DNA from 2 places in the Pseudoalteromonas sp. PS1M3 genome. Region 1 is predicted to be linked to the other one. Evidence: riboswitches for the same ligand, from Rfam matches in the RefSeq annotation. Region 1 holds a riboswitch; the other holds the start of a gene.
The links. A riboswitch is a leader RNA that binds a small molecule or an ion and turns the genes downstream of it on or off. The one in region 1 is predicted to bind cobalamin.
Positions count from the first base shown of each region.

Region 2: another riboswitch for cobalamin. It lies ahead of PS1M3_RS13860 (ABC transporter ATP-binding protein); the one in region 1 lies ahead of PS1M3_RS03570 (TonB-dependent receptor domain-containing protein).

Region 1 covers NZ_AP022624.1:758,554-766,089, reverse strand. The annotation lists gene PS1M3_RS03580 (efflux RND transporter permease subunit) at 1-1,549, shown strand, start outside; gene msrA (peptide-methionine (S)-S-oxide reductase MsrA) at 1,632-2,168, shown strand; gene PS1M3_RS03570 (TonB-dependent receptor domain-containing protein) at 2,214-4,040, opposite strand; cobalamin riboswitch at 4,073-4,236, opposite strand; gene PS1M3_RS03565 (YajQ family cyclic di-GMP-binding protein) at 4,444-4,926, opposite strand; gene PS1M3_RS03560 (VanZ family protein) at 5,079-5,429, shown strand; gene PS1M3_RS03555 (ketopantoate reductase family protein) at 5,422-6,324, shown strand; gene thiI (tRNA uracil 4-sulfurtransferase ThiI) at 6,363-7,536, opposite strand, start outside.
Region 2 covers NZ_AP022624.1:2,964,777-2,972,312, forward strand. The annotation lists gene PS1M3_RS13840 (cobalamin-binding protein) at 1-834, opposite strand, end outside; gene cobO (cob(I)yrinic acid a,c-diamide adenosyltransferase) at 834-1,433, opposite strand; gene PS1M3_RS13850 (cobyric acid synthase) at 1,426-2,907, opposite strand; gene PS1M3_RS13855 (iron ABC transporter permease) at 2,910-3,914, opposite strand; gene PS1M3_RS13860 (ABC transporter ATP-binding protein) at 3,916-4,716, opposite strand; cobalamin riboswitch at 4,792-4,931, opposite strand; gene PS1M3_RS13865 (porin) at 4,979-5,911, opposite strand; gene PS1M3_RS13870 (LysR family transcriptional regulator) at 6,098-6,952, opposite strand; gene PS1M3_RS13875 (DUF413 domain-containing protein) at 7,044-7,418, shown strand; gene PS1M3_RS13880 (diguanylate cyclase) at 7,504-7,536, shown strand, end outside.

The DNA of each region.
Region 1 (7,536 bases):
ACTTTCAACAAATATGACCAAAAAATGGGGCTTGTTAGTCAGCTTAGTTTTAGCGGGTTTTGTGAGTTATTCACTATTACTGCAAGTGCCATCAGAGCTAACACCTAAAGAAGACCGCGGCACCTTTTTCATTATGATGAGCGGACCTGAGGGTGCTAGCTACGAAAATAATGCCGCCAATATGGCAAAAATTGAAGAACGCCTTATGCCTTACTCTGAGTCTGGCGAGCTAAGCCGTGTGCTTGTTCGTGTTCCTGGCTGGGGCGGTAGCGGCGGTGTTGCTATTGTTGGTATGGCTGATTGGGACAAACGCAAGCGCTCTACGTGGGAAGTAATGGATGAAATTAGTGGCAAAATGCGCGAAGTCACCGATGTACGTGCGTTTGCTATTATGCGCCGAGGTATTGGCGGTGGCGGTTCATCTCGCCCTATTGAATTTGTTCTACAAGGTAATGATTATGCTCAGCTTGCCGATTGGCGTGACCGTATTATCAAACGTGCAGAACAAAACCCAGGCCTTGTTAGAATCGATCATGATTACAAAGAAACATTCCCACAGTTTTTAGTAAGTATTGATAAAAATAAAGCGGCCGATTTAGGAGTGTCTGTGTCTGATGTTGGTCGTACACTCGAAACCATGCTGGGTCAGCGTCGTGTGACAACCTTTATAGATAGAGGTGAAGAATACGATGTCATTTTGAAAGGTACAAAAGAAGACTTTAATAACCCGACCGATATTTCAAATATATACCTTAAATCACGCAGTGGTGAGCTTGTTCCGCTAGACAGCTTAATCAGCTTAAAAGAAGAGGCAACGGCCTCACGCTTAAACCGTTACAACCGTATGCGCTCAATAACCTTAAGCGCAAACTTAGCCGATGGTTACACACTCGAACAAGCACTTAACTTTTTAAACAATGTTGCCGCAGAAGAAAACGACATTGACGGCGCAATAGACTACAAAGGTGAATCTCAGCTTTATTACGAAGGCGCATCAGCAATGACCTACGTATTTGTATTAGCGCTAACAGTCACCTTTTTGGTATTGGCAGCGCAATTTGAAAGCTTTATGCACCCATTTGTAATTATGCTAACGGTCCCCCTTGGTTTAATGGGCGCGATGTTTGGTCTTTGGTCTACCGGACTGACGCTTAATATTTACAGCCAAATTGGTATTGTTATGCTCATAGGGTTAAGCGCTAAAAATGGGATACTCATTGTTGAATTTACCAACCAATTACGCGACAAAGGTGTAGAATTTAGCGAAGCAATATTACAAGCGGCTACACAACGTTTACGCCCAATAATAATGACATCGCTAACAACGGTTATGAGCTCAGTGCCATTGGTATTAGCATCAGGCCCTGGCGCTGAAAGCCGTATGGTAATTGGTGTTGTGGTATTTACCGGGGTTATTGTTTCAACGCTACTTACTTTATTTGTTGTGCCAGCAGCGTATTATGCGCTTGCTCGTAACACACAATCACCTGAATATTTACAACAAAAACTTAATAAACAAGCAGCCGAAAAACCGCTTGAAGAGATCTAAGCAAGCTAACGCGTCGTAACCTTGTTGTTATGGCGCTAAGCTTTATGCTTTGCGTGACCTTTGTCAAATATTAGGAATAATTATGAGTTCAACAACGCAAGTAGCAACCTTTGGTGGTGGCTGTTTTTGGTGTATTGACGCAGCATTTAGGCGTGTAAATGGCGTGTCTGATGTAAGCTCGGGTTATACCGGTGGCAATACTGACAATCCAACATACAAATCAGTATGCAGTGGTACAACGGGCCATGCCGAAGTAGTAAAAGTTGAATTTGATAGCACTATTGTAAGCTTTGAAACATTGCTCGCTATGTTTTTTACTTTGCACGATGCTACGCAATTAAATCGCCAAGGTAACGATATTGGCACACAATACCGAAGTGTTGTTTATTACCATAATGACGAACAACTTGCGCTTACTAACACTATGATTGAACAGCTACAAACCCATGTTAGTGAGCCTATTGTTACCGAAGTCAGCCCGGTGACAACTTACTACCCTGCTGAGCACTATCATCAAGATTACTACAACGAAAACCCGCAACAGGGTTATTGCAGTATCTTAATCGCACCAAAATTACATAAGTTTGAAACCGTATTTAAAGAGTTTTTAGCTGAGTAAAAACACAAAAAAGCCCGGTAAAACCGGGCTTTTTATTTAGATTATTTAAAACTGGTAATCTATGCCAGCAAAAAAGCGGCGCTCTGGCGTGTTGTAGTAATACACCTGCCCTGTTGTAAAATCAGCGTTAGAATCGACTACGTTGTATTCCTTATCGAATACGTTTTCTATACGAAGCGACACCGTAATTTCATCATTTACTTGGTAATTGCCTGCTAAATTCCAAAGCGTATACGAACCCAATTGCGAAACCGCCCCTGCTCGCTCACCGCGATATTGCATTGCTATGCTTGTATCAAATGCACCAAACTGTTTTGTAAGCTCCCAATTAAAGGTTCGTTTGGCAACGTTTCTAAGCGCTTCGCCTGTTTCTTTATCTTCGGCACTTAGGTAAGCAAAATTCACATTACTATCAAAACCCAAAATTTGATTGGCTAAACTAAATTCAACACCTTCATATTGGGCCTCATTAATATTGGTGAGTGCAAAATTAGCGTCATAATCAATTTTATCCTCAATTTCATTTCTAAAAATAGCGACATCGACACGTACAGTATCAAAGTCGACGTTTAAGCCAAGCTCACGATTCACTGACGTTTCAGGTTGAAGATTGGCATTGCCGTAAAGAGGAAAGTACAAATCATTAAATGTTGGCGCTTTAAAGCCCGTGCTTTGGCTTATTCTAAATGTTGCGTCTTCAGATAAGTGATAGCCAGCTGCCGCTGTGTACGTTGTTTCATTACCAAATTGCTCATCGTCATCTTGACGAACAGTTAAATTGGCAAGCAACTCATCCGCATCGTAATATGCGCCAACAAATACAGCTAATACATCGCGCTCTTGCACTTCAAACGTGGTTGAGCTTTGTGATACGTCATCATTGTACCAATTAATACCACCACTAATGTTTAACGTGTCGTTTAAGCGGTATTGGCCGTTGTAGTCAATTTGTGAGCGCTTAGTAACAAACGTACTTGTTGTTGGCCCTTGAGAAAAATCAACATAACGGTTGTCTGAGTCATCCGTTGCAAATGCTATATCAAGGCTGTGAGTTTGGTTTTTGTAGTCTTTATTCCAACCAGCCGAAAGCTGGTAATTTTTAAAATCCCCTCGCTCAATCGTACTATCGGCAGGACTAAAGCGGCTGTCGTAATCAGCAAAGCCTTCGTTGTATTGCCCTAGTAACTTAAAGTTACCGAAATGTGTGTCGGTGTAGTTTACTTTAAAGCCAAGGTTTTTATTTTCAAAACCGTCTTCATCGGGTGCTGCGCCCTGAAGTACATCAAAGTTGTCCGTCTTTTCAAACCCTGCATTAAAAGCCGTTGTTACATCGCCTGCTTTTACAGAACCAGCAATCTGGTAGTCTTGGTACGCGTCAGATCCAAACGTAGCACTGACCGAAAGGTTATCTGACTCACGAGTAATAATATTAATAACACCTGCTAACGCATCAGAGCCATAAATAGCTGCACGTGAACCTTTAATTATTTCTATGCGTTCAATACTATTTAATGGCACATTACTTAATGCTTTTTGACCAAGCGTTGCCGAACCGGTGCGTACACCGTCTATTAAAATGAGCGTATCACCTGACCCTGTACCGCGCAATGAAACACCGGCATTTTGACCAAAACCGCCGTTAGGGTTGACCTGAAACCCAACTTGAGTGGTTAGTAGCGTTGGTAAGTCGCGAACATTACTGGTTTCAATGTCATTACGAGTTATAACATTTACACTCGCTAATACATTAGTAATTGATTGTTCAAACTTATTAGCGGTTACCGTAATGGTTTCGATTGATTGCTCTGCAGCAGATACAGATAGTGACAGCGCAGCAGTAATTGCAACGCCAAGAGTTGTTTTTTTTAACATGAAGTTCCCCTTCTTTGCCCACCGCAAAGAACTAAGTAAGATTACATCAAGGCCGGTCTCCGGACTCAGTAAATACATAGCTTTATGTATTACTTTACCGTTGCGGGGGCAGTGTTGGGATTGTAGTCATCATGAAAACGCACCAACTTCCCGATTATCTTATTAAAAAAATCAAACCATTGAAAAGATTAATAAGCACCTTGAAAATAGGCCGCTATTGTGAGGAGTTTAATAAAAAATGTCAACGGACGTCTATACAGCTAAAAAGAAAAACAATTAAAAACAATTAAAAACAATTAAAAACAATTAAAAACAAAAACTATGCCGCGTTCATAAAAAAAGCCAAATAACCTGCGCGGCTATTTGGCTTTTTATTTATAAAGCGCCCAAAAGGCTTTTATAATTAATCGCGGAAGTTTTTAAACTGAAAAGGCTGACCTAAATCGGCAGTGCGCACCACTTGCATAGCAGCTTGTAAGTCATCACGCTTTTTACCCGTTACGCGTACTTCCTCGCCTTGAATAGCCGCTTGCACTTTTACTTTAGAATCTTTAATGGCTTTTACTACTTTTTTAGCCACATCTTTTTCAATACCTTGCTTTAGCGCAACGTTACGAAAAACATTTTTACCTGCACGGCTAATATCTTGTAACTCTAAGCTCGCTACATCCATACCACGCTTAGAAACTTTACCCGCTAAAATATCAAACAATTGCATAACCTGTGAATCAGCTTCAGCTTTTAGCTTAATTGTTTTGTCGTTTAGCTCAATAGATGCATCAACACCTCTAAAGTCAAAGCGAGTCTCAAGTTCACGGTTTGCATTATCTACCGCATTTTGTGCTTCGTTCATTTCTACTTCAGATACAATATCAAATGAAGGCATTGGTTTTCTCCTAACTATTCAATCTTAATTTTATGGCGCAATTATAACGCTAAAATTATAAATCTTTACATTTTTCTGCATCTTGTTCAGGTGCGATACTAATTTAGTTTGATATACTTAAGCTTCTTTTTTAAGCGACTCTAGGATTTTACGTGACAAGGCGTGTTTACCAAGCTGTTTTTTTACTCAGCATCGTAGCGTTTACTTTTTTATTTGCCAAAGAAATAAAAGGCGCAGCTAACCTATTTCCACACATTGATAAAGTAGCCCATTTTGGGATTTTTTTTGTGCTTGCTATTATTATGGATAAAGCGTTTAAGCTTCCCTTATACGCACAAATTTTGTTATTGGCCGGTTACGGCGCATCAATTGAAATTATGCAAGACGCACTCCCCTACAGGCAGGCCTCTATTGGCGATTTTATAGCTGATTTTGCTGGTGCTGCTAGTTACTTTTTACTAAGAGTTATTTTTACACCTCGAAAAAAGAATCCCTATGACTAATATTTTAATTGTAGGCGATGGCGCTATTGGCTTGTTACTAAGCCACTTTTTAAGTCACAAAAATAATGTTCATGTTTTAACACGCAAACCAACCTGCAATACGCGTTTTTATAGCCGTAAAAACGCTCCGTCAGATAACATTAATGCACGCTTTATTAATTTAAGCGATCTGGCGCAACAACCTAGTTATGATGTTGTTATTTTTACAGTTAAAGCTTTTCAGGTCCAAGATGCGTTTTCACAAATAAAACCTTATCTTGCTGCAAATTCAATATTAGTCGTTTCTCATAATGGAATGGGAAATATTGAAGAGCTTATTCCTCAGCTGAACACTCAGCAAGCACTATACTTTTTAACCACCAGCATGGCCGGATTTAAGTCTACCCAGTACATTGTGCAACATACCGGTGAAGGGCAAAGCGTGATTGGTGGCTGTAATAAACTTGCAGCTAAAAACTCACAATTTATATCACCACTACTTCAAGCAATTCCCAATTTAAAAGTGGTCAATAACATTGAGCAACTTCGCTTTGAAAAGCTGTTGGTTAATGTGGCTATTAACCCACTAACTGCACTTCACAATATAAAAAACGGCCAATTGCGTGCCCCTGTATTTAGCGCAACGATAATGAGTTTACTCTATGAGGGCTGCAGGGTTGCTAATGCAAAAGGGTTGAATATTGCTTTAGCTGATGCGTTAAATAACGCTTACACCGTAATGGCGCTTACCGCTGAAAATTATTCTTCAATGCAGCAAGATATTGCTAATAACAGGCCAACAGAAATAATGGCTATTTGTGGGTATATTAGCGAGCAAGGCAAACGATACAACATTAAAACCCCAGCTAATAATGAGTTACTTGCTAAAATTCAGGCAAAAAAAAGCGTGGTTTAAACCACGCTTTATAAACTATTAACGTATTTACTTAACCTTTAAGGACGATACACTTTTACAGTTGTAAAGCCTTGCTCGTGTAAAATAAGCGCTTGCAACTGGCTCATTACACCTCTATCACAATATAGGTAGTAGTCTTTATCTTTTGGTAGGTCGCCAAACTTTGTAGCTAAGCGGAAAAACGGTAGGTGGATTACTTCAATACCTTCAATTTCAAGCGGCGCCGCGTCTTCTTCTTCTGGCGAGCGAATATCAACAACAACTGAACCTGGCGGTAAATCGGCAACCGATTCTGCCTCTTTAAGCTCTTGCTTAGCTTCTACGTCGATATCACGAACATCCATAACACGCGCGTTATCTATAACGGTATCAAGTACATCAAAGTCGAACTTTTCTTCTTCGCCTTTAATCACGTCTATTTTTGCTTTTACCGTTGGCTTTTTAGATATAACACCACAGTATTCTGGCATAGTTTCGGCCATTTCAGCGGTACCGATTTGGCGCGCAATGTTTATAATCTCTTGCTTATCATGCTGAATTAGCGGGCGTAAAATAAGCGTTTCGGTTACGCGGTCAATCACACTTAAATTAGCCAACGTTTGGCTAGACACCTGCCCAATACTTTCACCCGTTACAAGCGCTTGAATATTTAGTTTTTCGGCCACTGCGCTACCGGCACGCATCATCATACGCTTGAGTACAACGCCCATTTGGCTGTTCTCAACGTTTTCTAAAATTTCGGCAACAACAGGTTCAAAGTCGACCGTAATAAATTTTACTTTATGAGTAGAGCTGTATTTTTTCCATAAAAAGTAACTCGCTTGTTTAACGCCAATTTCGTGGGCAGCGCCACCTAAATTAAAGAACAAAAAGTGCGTACGCGCGCCTTTTCGTATCATTTGGTAGCTAGCAACACCTGAGTCAAACCCACCCGACATTAACGACAGCACATCTTCTTGAGTTGGCAAAGGGAAACCCGCCATACCCAAATGTGTTTGAGTTACAATGTAGGCTTTGTCATCTTTTACTTCTAGACGAATAGTCACCTCTGGGCGGCTAAGTTTTACGCGGGCACCTTCAACGTGTTGGTTTAAACCACCACCAACGTAACGCTCTAAATCAGTTGAGGTAAAGTCGTGTTGGCCTATACGTTTTGCACGTACACAAAATGTTTTACCCGCAATTGTGTGACCAATTAACTCAAAGGTTTTT
Region 2 (7,536 bases), 1.4 Mb from region 1:
TGACGCGTCTATTTTATCACACATATCAGCAAGCCCATCTAACATACGCGGTGTAAAACGGTGAAGTAAATCGGCATTAACGCGAATAAACTGGTTATTTGTAACCGCAGGCACTTCTGGCCATGCCTGCCAATTAACATTAGGCTGCGGGGTGTTAGATTTTTCGTCAGGAATAATAATAATTTGAGGCTTAGTAACAATGACATTTTCAATGCTGATTTGTGGATACGGGGTCGTGCTATTAGCAAACACATTATTTACGTGACAGGTATTTACTAGTTGGCCAATCCATGTACTTTCACTGATTGTCATCATAGGCTCAGCCCATAACTGATAAAAACCAGATATAGGCTGCTTCCCTTGCTGGTTTTTAATAATAGCGGTTAACTTTTGCTTAAAAGCTTTAGCAACCTGTTGGCTTTGCTTTTCGTACCCTGTTAGTTTACCAAGTGTTAGTAGCTCAGTTTGCACGGCTTCTATGGTTGTAGGGTTACTTAAATGAACTTTAATACCCAAGCGCTCTATTTGTGCGATATCTTCCTGCTGATTTCCGCTTTTCCAAGCAATCACTAAATCAGGTTTTAAGGCTAATAATTTCTCAAGAGAAATACCATAGTACCCGCCAATGCGAGCTATATTTTTTGCTTCATATGGGTAGTCGGCATAGTCAACGGTACCCACAATATTGTCACCTGCACCAATGGCAAATAGGTTTTCAACTATGTGTGGGGCAAGCGCAACTATACGTAGTTTTTTAATCTCAGACGCTGAGTTCGCCACAGCATTGCCGTGTAAACTAAGCAGCATTAAACCTATAAAAAGCAATTTAAACACTAGTAGTCAAACCCTTCTAACGCTTTTACACCTGAGTCGAATGCGTGTTTTACATTACGTACTTCGCTCACAGTATCGGCAAGGTCAGTCAATGCTCTGTGCGCTGCGCGTCCTGTGATAATAACCGACTGCATAGCCGGGCGATTATTAAGTGCACTTAGTACTTCGTCTAAGTCGACATAACCATAAGTCACCATGTAGGTTAGCTCATCAAGTAACACTAAGTTAATACTGCTGTCGGCAAGCATGCGCTTTGCCTCTTGCCATGTTGCTTGTGCTGCTAAGGTATCGGCCTCTTTATTTTGTGTATCCCATGTAAAGCCAGTATTCATTACAGCAAATTCAACCCCTGCGCCTAGTAATAAATTACGCTCACCACACTCCCATGTCCCTTTTATGAATTGACACACAGCGGCTTTTTGACCGTGGCCAACACAGCGTGCTACCACGCCAAAACCAGAAGTCGATTTACCTTTACCATTGCCAGTAATAACCTGAAAAATACCTTTAACCTCTTGCGCGGCTTCAACACGGGCATCTACGTGTTCTTTTACTTTTTGCTGGCGCTGTTTGTGTTTGTCTTTTGTTTGTTCAGTCATTATTATGCCCTTTATAAATCGAGGTAATTTGCGCTATATCTAAATGTGTTTCGCACATGGTTGCTAAACGCGCTAACTGCTGTTCGCGGTGTGTATCAATACTTATTGGATCAATATTTAAATCTGGCTTTACCCATTTTAAAATTTCCATCGTGGCGTTGGGCTCATCAAATAAACCGTGTAAATAAGTGCCCGCAATTGCATTATCGTCACTTATAAAACCATCTGTTTTAAACCCATTTGGATGCTGACTAAAGGTAATTAAAGGGGTCTTTAATGCATTGCCTTTACTTACTCCCGCATGGATTTCATAACCACTACATAAAGTTTGTCGATTATTTAGCTTTAAAGTGGCCGTCACTTTACTTAATACTTTTTGCGATGTGAGTGTGGTTTCAAAATCACATAAGGCTAACCCATTCACACTTTTTAATGACGACTCAACACCCTCGGGGTCGTAAATTATATTACCCAGCATTTGCATTCCCCCACAAATTCCAAGTACTTTTCCACCATAGCGTAAGTGGCGTTTTATCTGATTATCCCACCCTTCGTTTATCAAAAAATTTAAATCGCCAAGTACGTTTTTACTACCTGGCAATATAACAAGATCAACATCAGGAATGACCTGCGTATGGCGTATATAGTTAACATTAATATTTGGGTGTAAACGCAGTGCGTCAAAATCGGTATGATTACTAATATGCGGCACTAATAATATTGCAATATTGATAGTTGCATGGGTAACGTTATTGTTTATTGCAACAGCATCTTCCGCGTCGAGAGTTAAATCGTGAAGGTATGGCAGTACTCCTAAAACAGGCTTACCCGTGTATTGCTCTAACCAGTCAAGCCCTCCTTGAAGCAAACTTATATCGCCTCTAAAACGGTTAATTACAAAACCCTTTACACGTGCTTGCTCTGATTCGCTAAGTAATGCCAATGTCCCCACTAAATGAGCAAATACACCGCCTTTATCTATATCAGCAATAATAATCACTGGGCAGTCTACTTTTTCAGCGTAGCCCATGTTAGCTATGTCGTTTTCACGCAGGTTTATTTCAGCGGGGCTTCCCGCACCTTCCACCAATAAAAGATCAAACCGTTTTGCTAAACGCTCGTGTGATGTAATGACAGCGTCCATGGCGACTTTTTTATAATCGTGGTACTTACCGGCTTCCATGTTGCTAATCGCTTTACCATGAATAATAACTTGAGCGCCTGTATCGCTATTGGGCTTAAGTAATATCGGGTTAAAGTCGGTTTCGGGCTCTACCTTAGCAGCAATAGCTTGCAAAGCTTGCGCACGGCCAATTTCGCCACCGTCGTTTGTCACTGCGCTATTAAGTGCCATATTTTGTGGCTTAAACGGTGCGACTTTTATGCCTTGATTTGCAAATACTCGGCAAAGTGCAGCCACTAAGGTGCTTTTTCCCGCATCCGAGGTAGTACCCTGTATCATGAGTGTTTTCATGGCTACACCTTAGACTTTCTAAAAAAGAGTAAACTTAAGAAAAACGCACTCCCCATAGCGGCCGTGATCACCCCTACTGGCAACTCTTGATTTTGAAGTAAAGAACGAGACAGTACATCGACCCACACCATAAATGTGCCTCCTGCTAAGCTTGTTATTAATAGCCCTGCTACGGTGCCTTGTGAAATAAAAAAGCGCACAATATGTGGCACCATTAATCCAACAAAACCAATACCGCCACACATTGCCACCAGCACAGCGGTTATTAATGAGCTTAAAATTAGCATAAGCACCCTAAATCGATGCACTTTAACACCAAGGGTTATGGCACTTTCGTCACCTAATAACATGGCATTAAGCTGGCGCCTAAAACTAATCATTACGCAGGTGCACAGTGTAATCACTAAAAAGGGTATCCAAAGCGTTGCCCACTGGGCACGTGCAAAACTTCCTAAGGTCCAAAATAAAATAGCTGCAACGGCTTGCGGCTCGCTCCAATAAAGCAACAAACTCGTAAATGCACTAAATAAAAACGAGAGTGCAACACCAGCAAGTAACATAGACTCAACTTGCCCGCCCTGCTGCCTTGTGGCAATTAATATAAGTAAGCTCATTGCTAATAAGCTACCAAGCAAGGCTGCGGCCGAAAGCATAAAACCTGCGCTAATTCCCACAAATGCCATAAGTACAACTACACCAAACGAAGCACCTGACGATATACCGAATAAGTAAGGATCTGCTAGTGGGTTACGTGTCACGGTTTGTAAAATTAGCCCAGCGATAGCTAACCCGGCACCGGCTAAAAACGCCAATAATGTACGGGGCATTCTTAATTCAAAAATAATACGGCTGGTGAATGAAGCATCATTTAAATAAATAAAACTGTTAAATACATCCTGTATTGAGGTATCTGCAGCACCAAAGCTCAATGCTAAAAATAAACTTACTAAGGCAATAGTAATGCAAATAATCAGTGCAACTGAATGGCGTACATGCATTGCTAACATATTATTTGTAACCATAAAAGTAGGTAATATGAGGCGTAACTTTACCCAATTGAGATTCTTGAGGATGGTTACTAACCTGAGCGCATACACCAAATACATCATCAAGCATGTGCTCAGTCAGTACCTCTGCAGGAGAGCCGGTATGCGTTATTTCTCCATTTTTAATGACGACAAGCTCATCACACATAGCGCTAGCCAAATTAAGATCATGAAACGAAGCAAATACTGTAACACCAAGAGACTTTGCCAGCTCCATAACCTGTATTTGGTACTTAACATCAAGGTGGCTAGTGGGCTCATCCATAATTAACAGCTGAGGTTGCTGAACAATAGCACGTGCAATGAGTGCCCGCTGCTTTTCGCCCCCAGAGAGCGATTCAAAATTTTGATTTGTATGCAGCTCAAGCCCTACCGTTTTTATAGCTAGAGTGATTTGTTGTTTTTCGCTTTGCGATGTAGAGCTAAATAACGATTTATGAGGCGTTAGGCCAAGAGCCACAACATCAAATAACGACAAATTAAAATGCGATGGCGCCTCTTGTAAAACAACAGCAACGCACTTTGCATATTCATCACTTTTAAGCTGCCAAATATCATGGTTATTAAACTCTATAACCCCTTCATTAGGCTTATTAAAACGATATAAACAACGCAGTAAACTCGACTTACCTGCACCATTAGGGCCAATTAAGCCCACAAATTTACCTTCAGGTATTTGCACATTAATGTGTTTGAGAATAGGTTTATTTGCTATTCCCCACGAGAGATTTTGAACGTTTAATAATGGTGCTTTAGTTTGCAATACTCTGTCCTAGACACGAGTACCCACTTGTAATGCAACCACCAAAAAGGAGTACATTAAATTTAGCATGAGTAGGCCCGCTCATTAAAAATTGATTTGTATCTGACTTAAAGCATAGCGCTAATTACAGTTGCGGGAACAGTTGAGGAATTGCACCTCATTCCAAATGAAGCTCTATTATGGGCGGGTAAGTAAATAATTTAAAGCAAAAAAAACCGCGCTAATTACAGCGCGGTTAAAAAGGGAGTGTTTTAACTCGTCGTTAAAACTTATATTCCATACCTAAACCTAAGTAATTTTGGTCTACGTTGTTGTCCATATCAAAGCTTGAGTAAAAGCCAAATACTTTAATGTTTTTGTTAAGCTTGTGATCAACACCCACTGAAATAGCTGTTTTATCATCGCTATCGTCAAAGTCCATTGCTTGGTACTGAACTTTAAACGTGTTTTTACCCATGCTGTATGCTGCATTTAATAAGTAACCGTCACCTTCAGCTGAACCGTCTACTTTTTCTTGAGTTTGGTACATAGCACCGAGTTTAAAGTCTTCAACTTTACCTTGGATTGACGCGCGTACTACATCGTAGCCATTTACTTCACTATCGGCTGCGATAGAGGCATATACTGCGCTCTTTTTAAGTGCCACGTCACCGTAAGTAACCGCCATTGAGTAACCGTTATCAGCGTCTACATCATCTTCAGCTACAAAAGTAGCAAGTACTTTAAAACCTTCGTATGAGTTTGATGAATAACTAACAGTATTCCCTAAACGGTTTTCACCTTTAAATACATTTTTAATATCGCCTTCAAGGTCGTTAAACAAGTCTAACTTACCTTGAGATTGTTTAAGCGCAGTATCGTTACGACCAATAACCACTTGGCCAAACGCACCTTTTAAACCAACGTATTGGTTACGCGCAGAAATATTGTCGTCGTTATCGCCTTTTGAATCAGCATCAGACACATCAACTTGAAACTCAAACTTATATACCGCTTCTAAACTATCATTTATTTTTTCAGAACCTTTAACACCAAGACGAGATGCATTACTTTTTATCTCAGTAAAAGATCCTTCGCCGTCATCAGATGATTGCACTGTTACATTCGCTTTACCGTAAATGTCTACATCGGCAAGTGCATTAAAAGATAAACCACTTAATAGTGCTAAGCATAAGCTCGATTTTACAAATTTCATGTTATTTCCTTGGATAATCACAAAAGACTAATTTTTAAAACGACTGCAGTTTGTCACCACTAAATGACAGAAATATTACAAATGAAATATTTTTGACTTTTAAAGTTAATAAAACTGCATTATTTATGAAATCAAAAGGACATGAACATCAATCATACAAATATGTACCCACTTAAAACCCAATTACTAAGCATGTGCCTTAATAGTAGGTAGTAAATTTATGAGTGTTTCTATCAGTTCCTTTTGTTCGTTATCTCTATGGTAGGCTACAAATATATCTCTTGACGTATTTTCTACATTTTTTACATGAAATAATTCACCATTTTCTAAATGTTGCTCAACCAAAACATGTGGAATAAATGCGCTACCACCACATTGTAGTATTAAATCTAACGCAATTCGTCCGGTGCTTGTTCTAAAGTATGGAGGCGTTTTACCGGTAAACTGGCGTGCATGCCAAAGTGAAAATGTCGTTCCCCAGTCAACATACACGTACTGATTATCAAAAAAGTTTTCGTTTGTTGCAGTGTCATACCCACTTACAGGAATAATAGGCAGTTCACAAATACGCTCAACAACTAACTCATCTACTTTTGGTGGATCAAATAAAATGGCTAAATCAAGCGTGCGCTCAAGCAATAATCGCGTGCTTTCTTGCTGGGCTTTAACTTCAGCAACCAAAGAGACTCCCGGCATAGCCGACACAATATTAGTAATACCAAACTGCAAAAAGGCATCCCAAATATTAGGCGTCCCTGCCAAGCTAATTTGTTTATGCATATTATCAGCAAGGGCTACATCTACTTTGGCGCGCTGCATACCAGTTATGATCATTTGCGCATGAGGCAACAACCGTTCACCAGGCGCTGTTAATTGAATATTATTACGCTGGCGAATAAATAAATTAACACCAAGCCCTTGCTCTAATTGACGAATACGAAAACTGACCGCCGACTGCGTTATATAGAGGTTCTCTGCGGCTTTACCGAAATGACGCGTGCGCACTACTTCAACAAATGTTTTTAATAAATCGATATCCACTTTTTTATCCTCACGATAAAAATAACTTGTTTAAAAAATTGCCAAACTTGCATCATACTCCAACTAATTAATAGGGTATGAGGATATAGCTATGAGCATTAACATTTCACTACTACGCCAAGCATTTGTTAGCCAACGTCAATTTTATGATGATCAAAATTTTCCACGTGGTTTTAGCCGCAGCGGAAATTTCACCTTATTAGAAGCCAGTATACTAGAACAACATGGCATTGTTTTAAAAGGTTTATATAGTAAGACGATTGAACCACAAAATGAGCACCAAGAAAATTTTGTAGCCGTAGTAACTGGCTCACAAGAACCCACTAATCCGATTGAACGAGCATGGCTGAAATACCTAAAGCTCACTACTTGTAAAACGAAGTTTCATACCTTATTTGGCCGCTCAAAAATATCGAGCCCTGCGCCAATAAATCATGAAAGTTTTTCAGAATCAGATAGCCTATAACACACTCAGCTATTTGCTTTTTGGCGCTTTTACAGTTACAAAGTGTATTAAGCAATTTTTTTGCATAATATAAACTGGGTGTTCCGTGAAGCGAAAAATATTAATAGTTGAAGATACA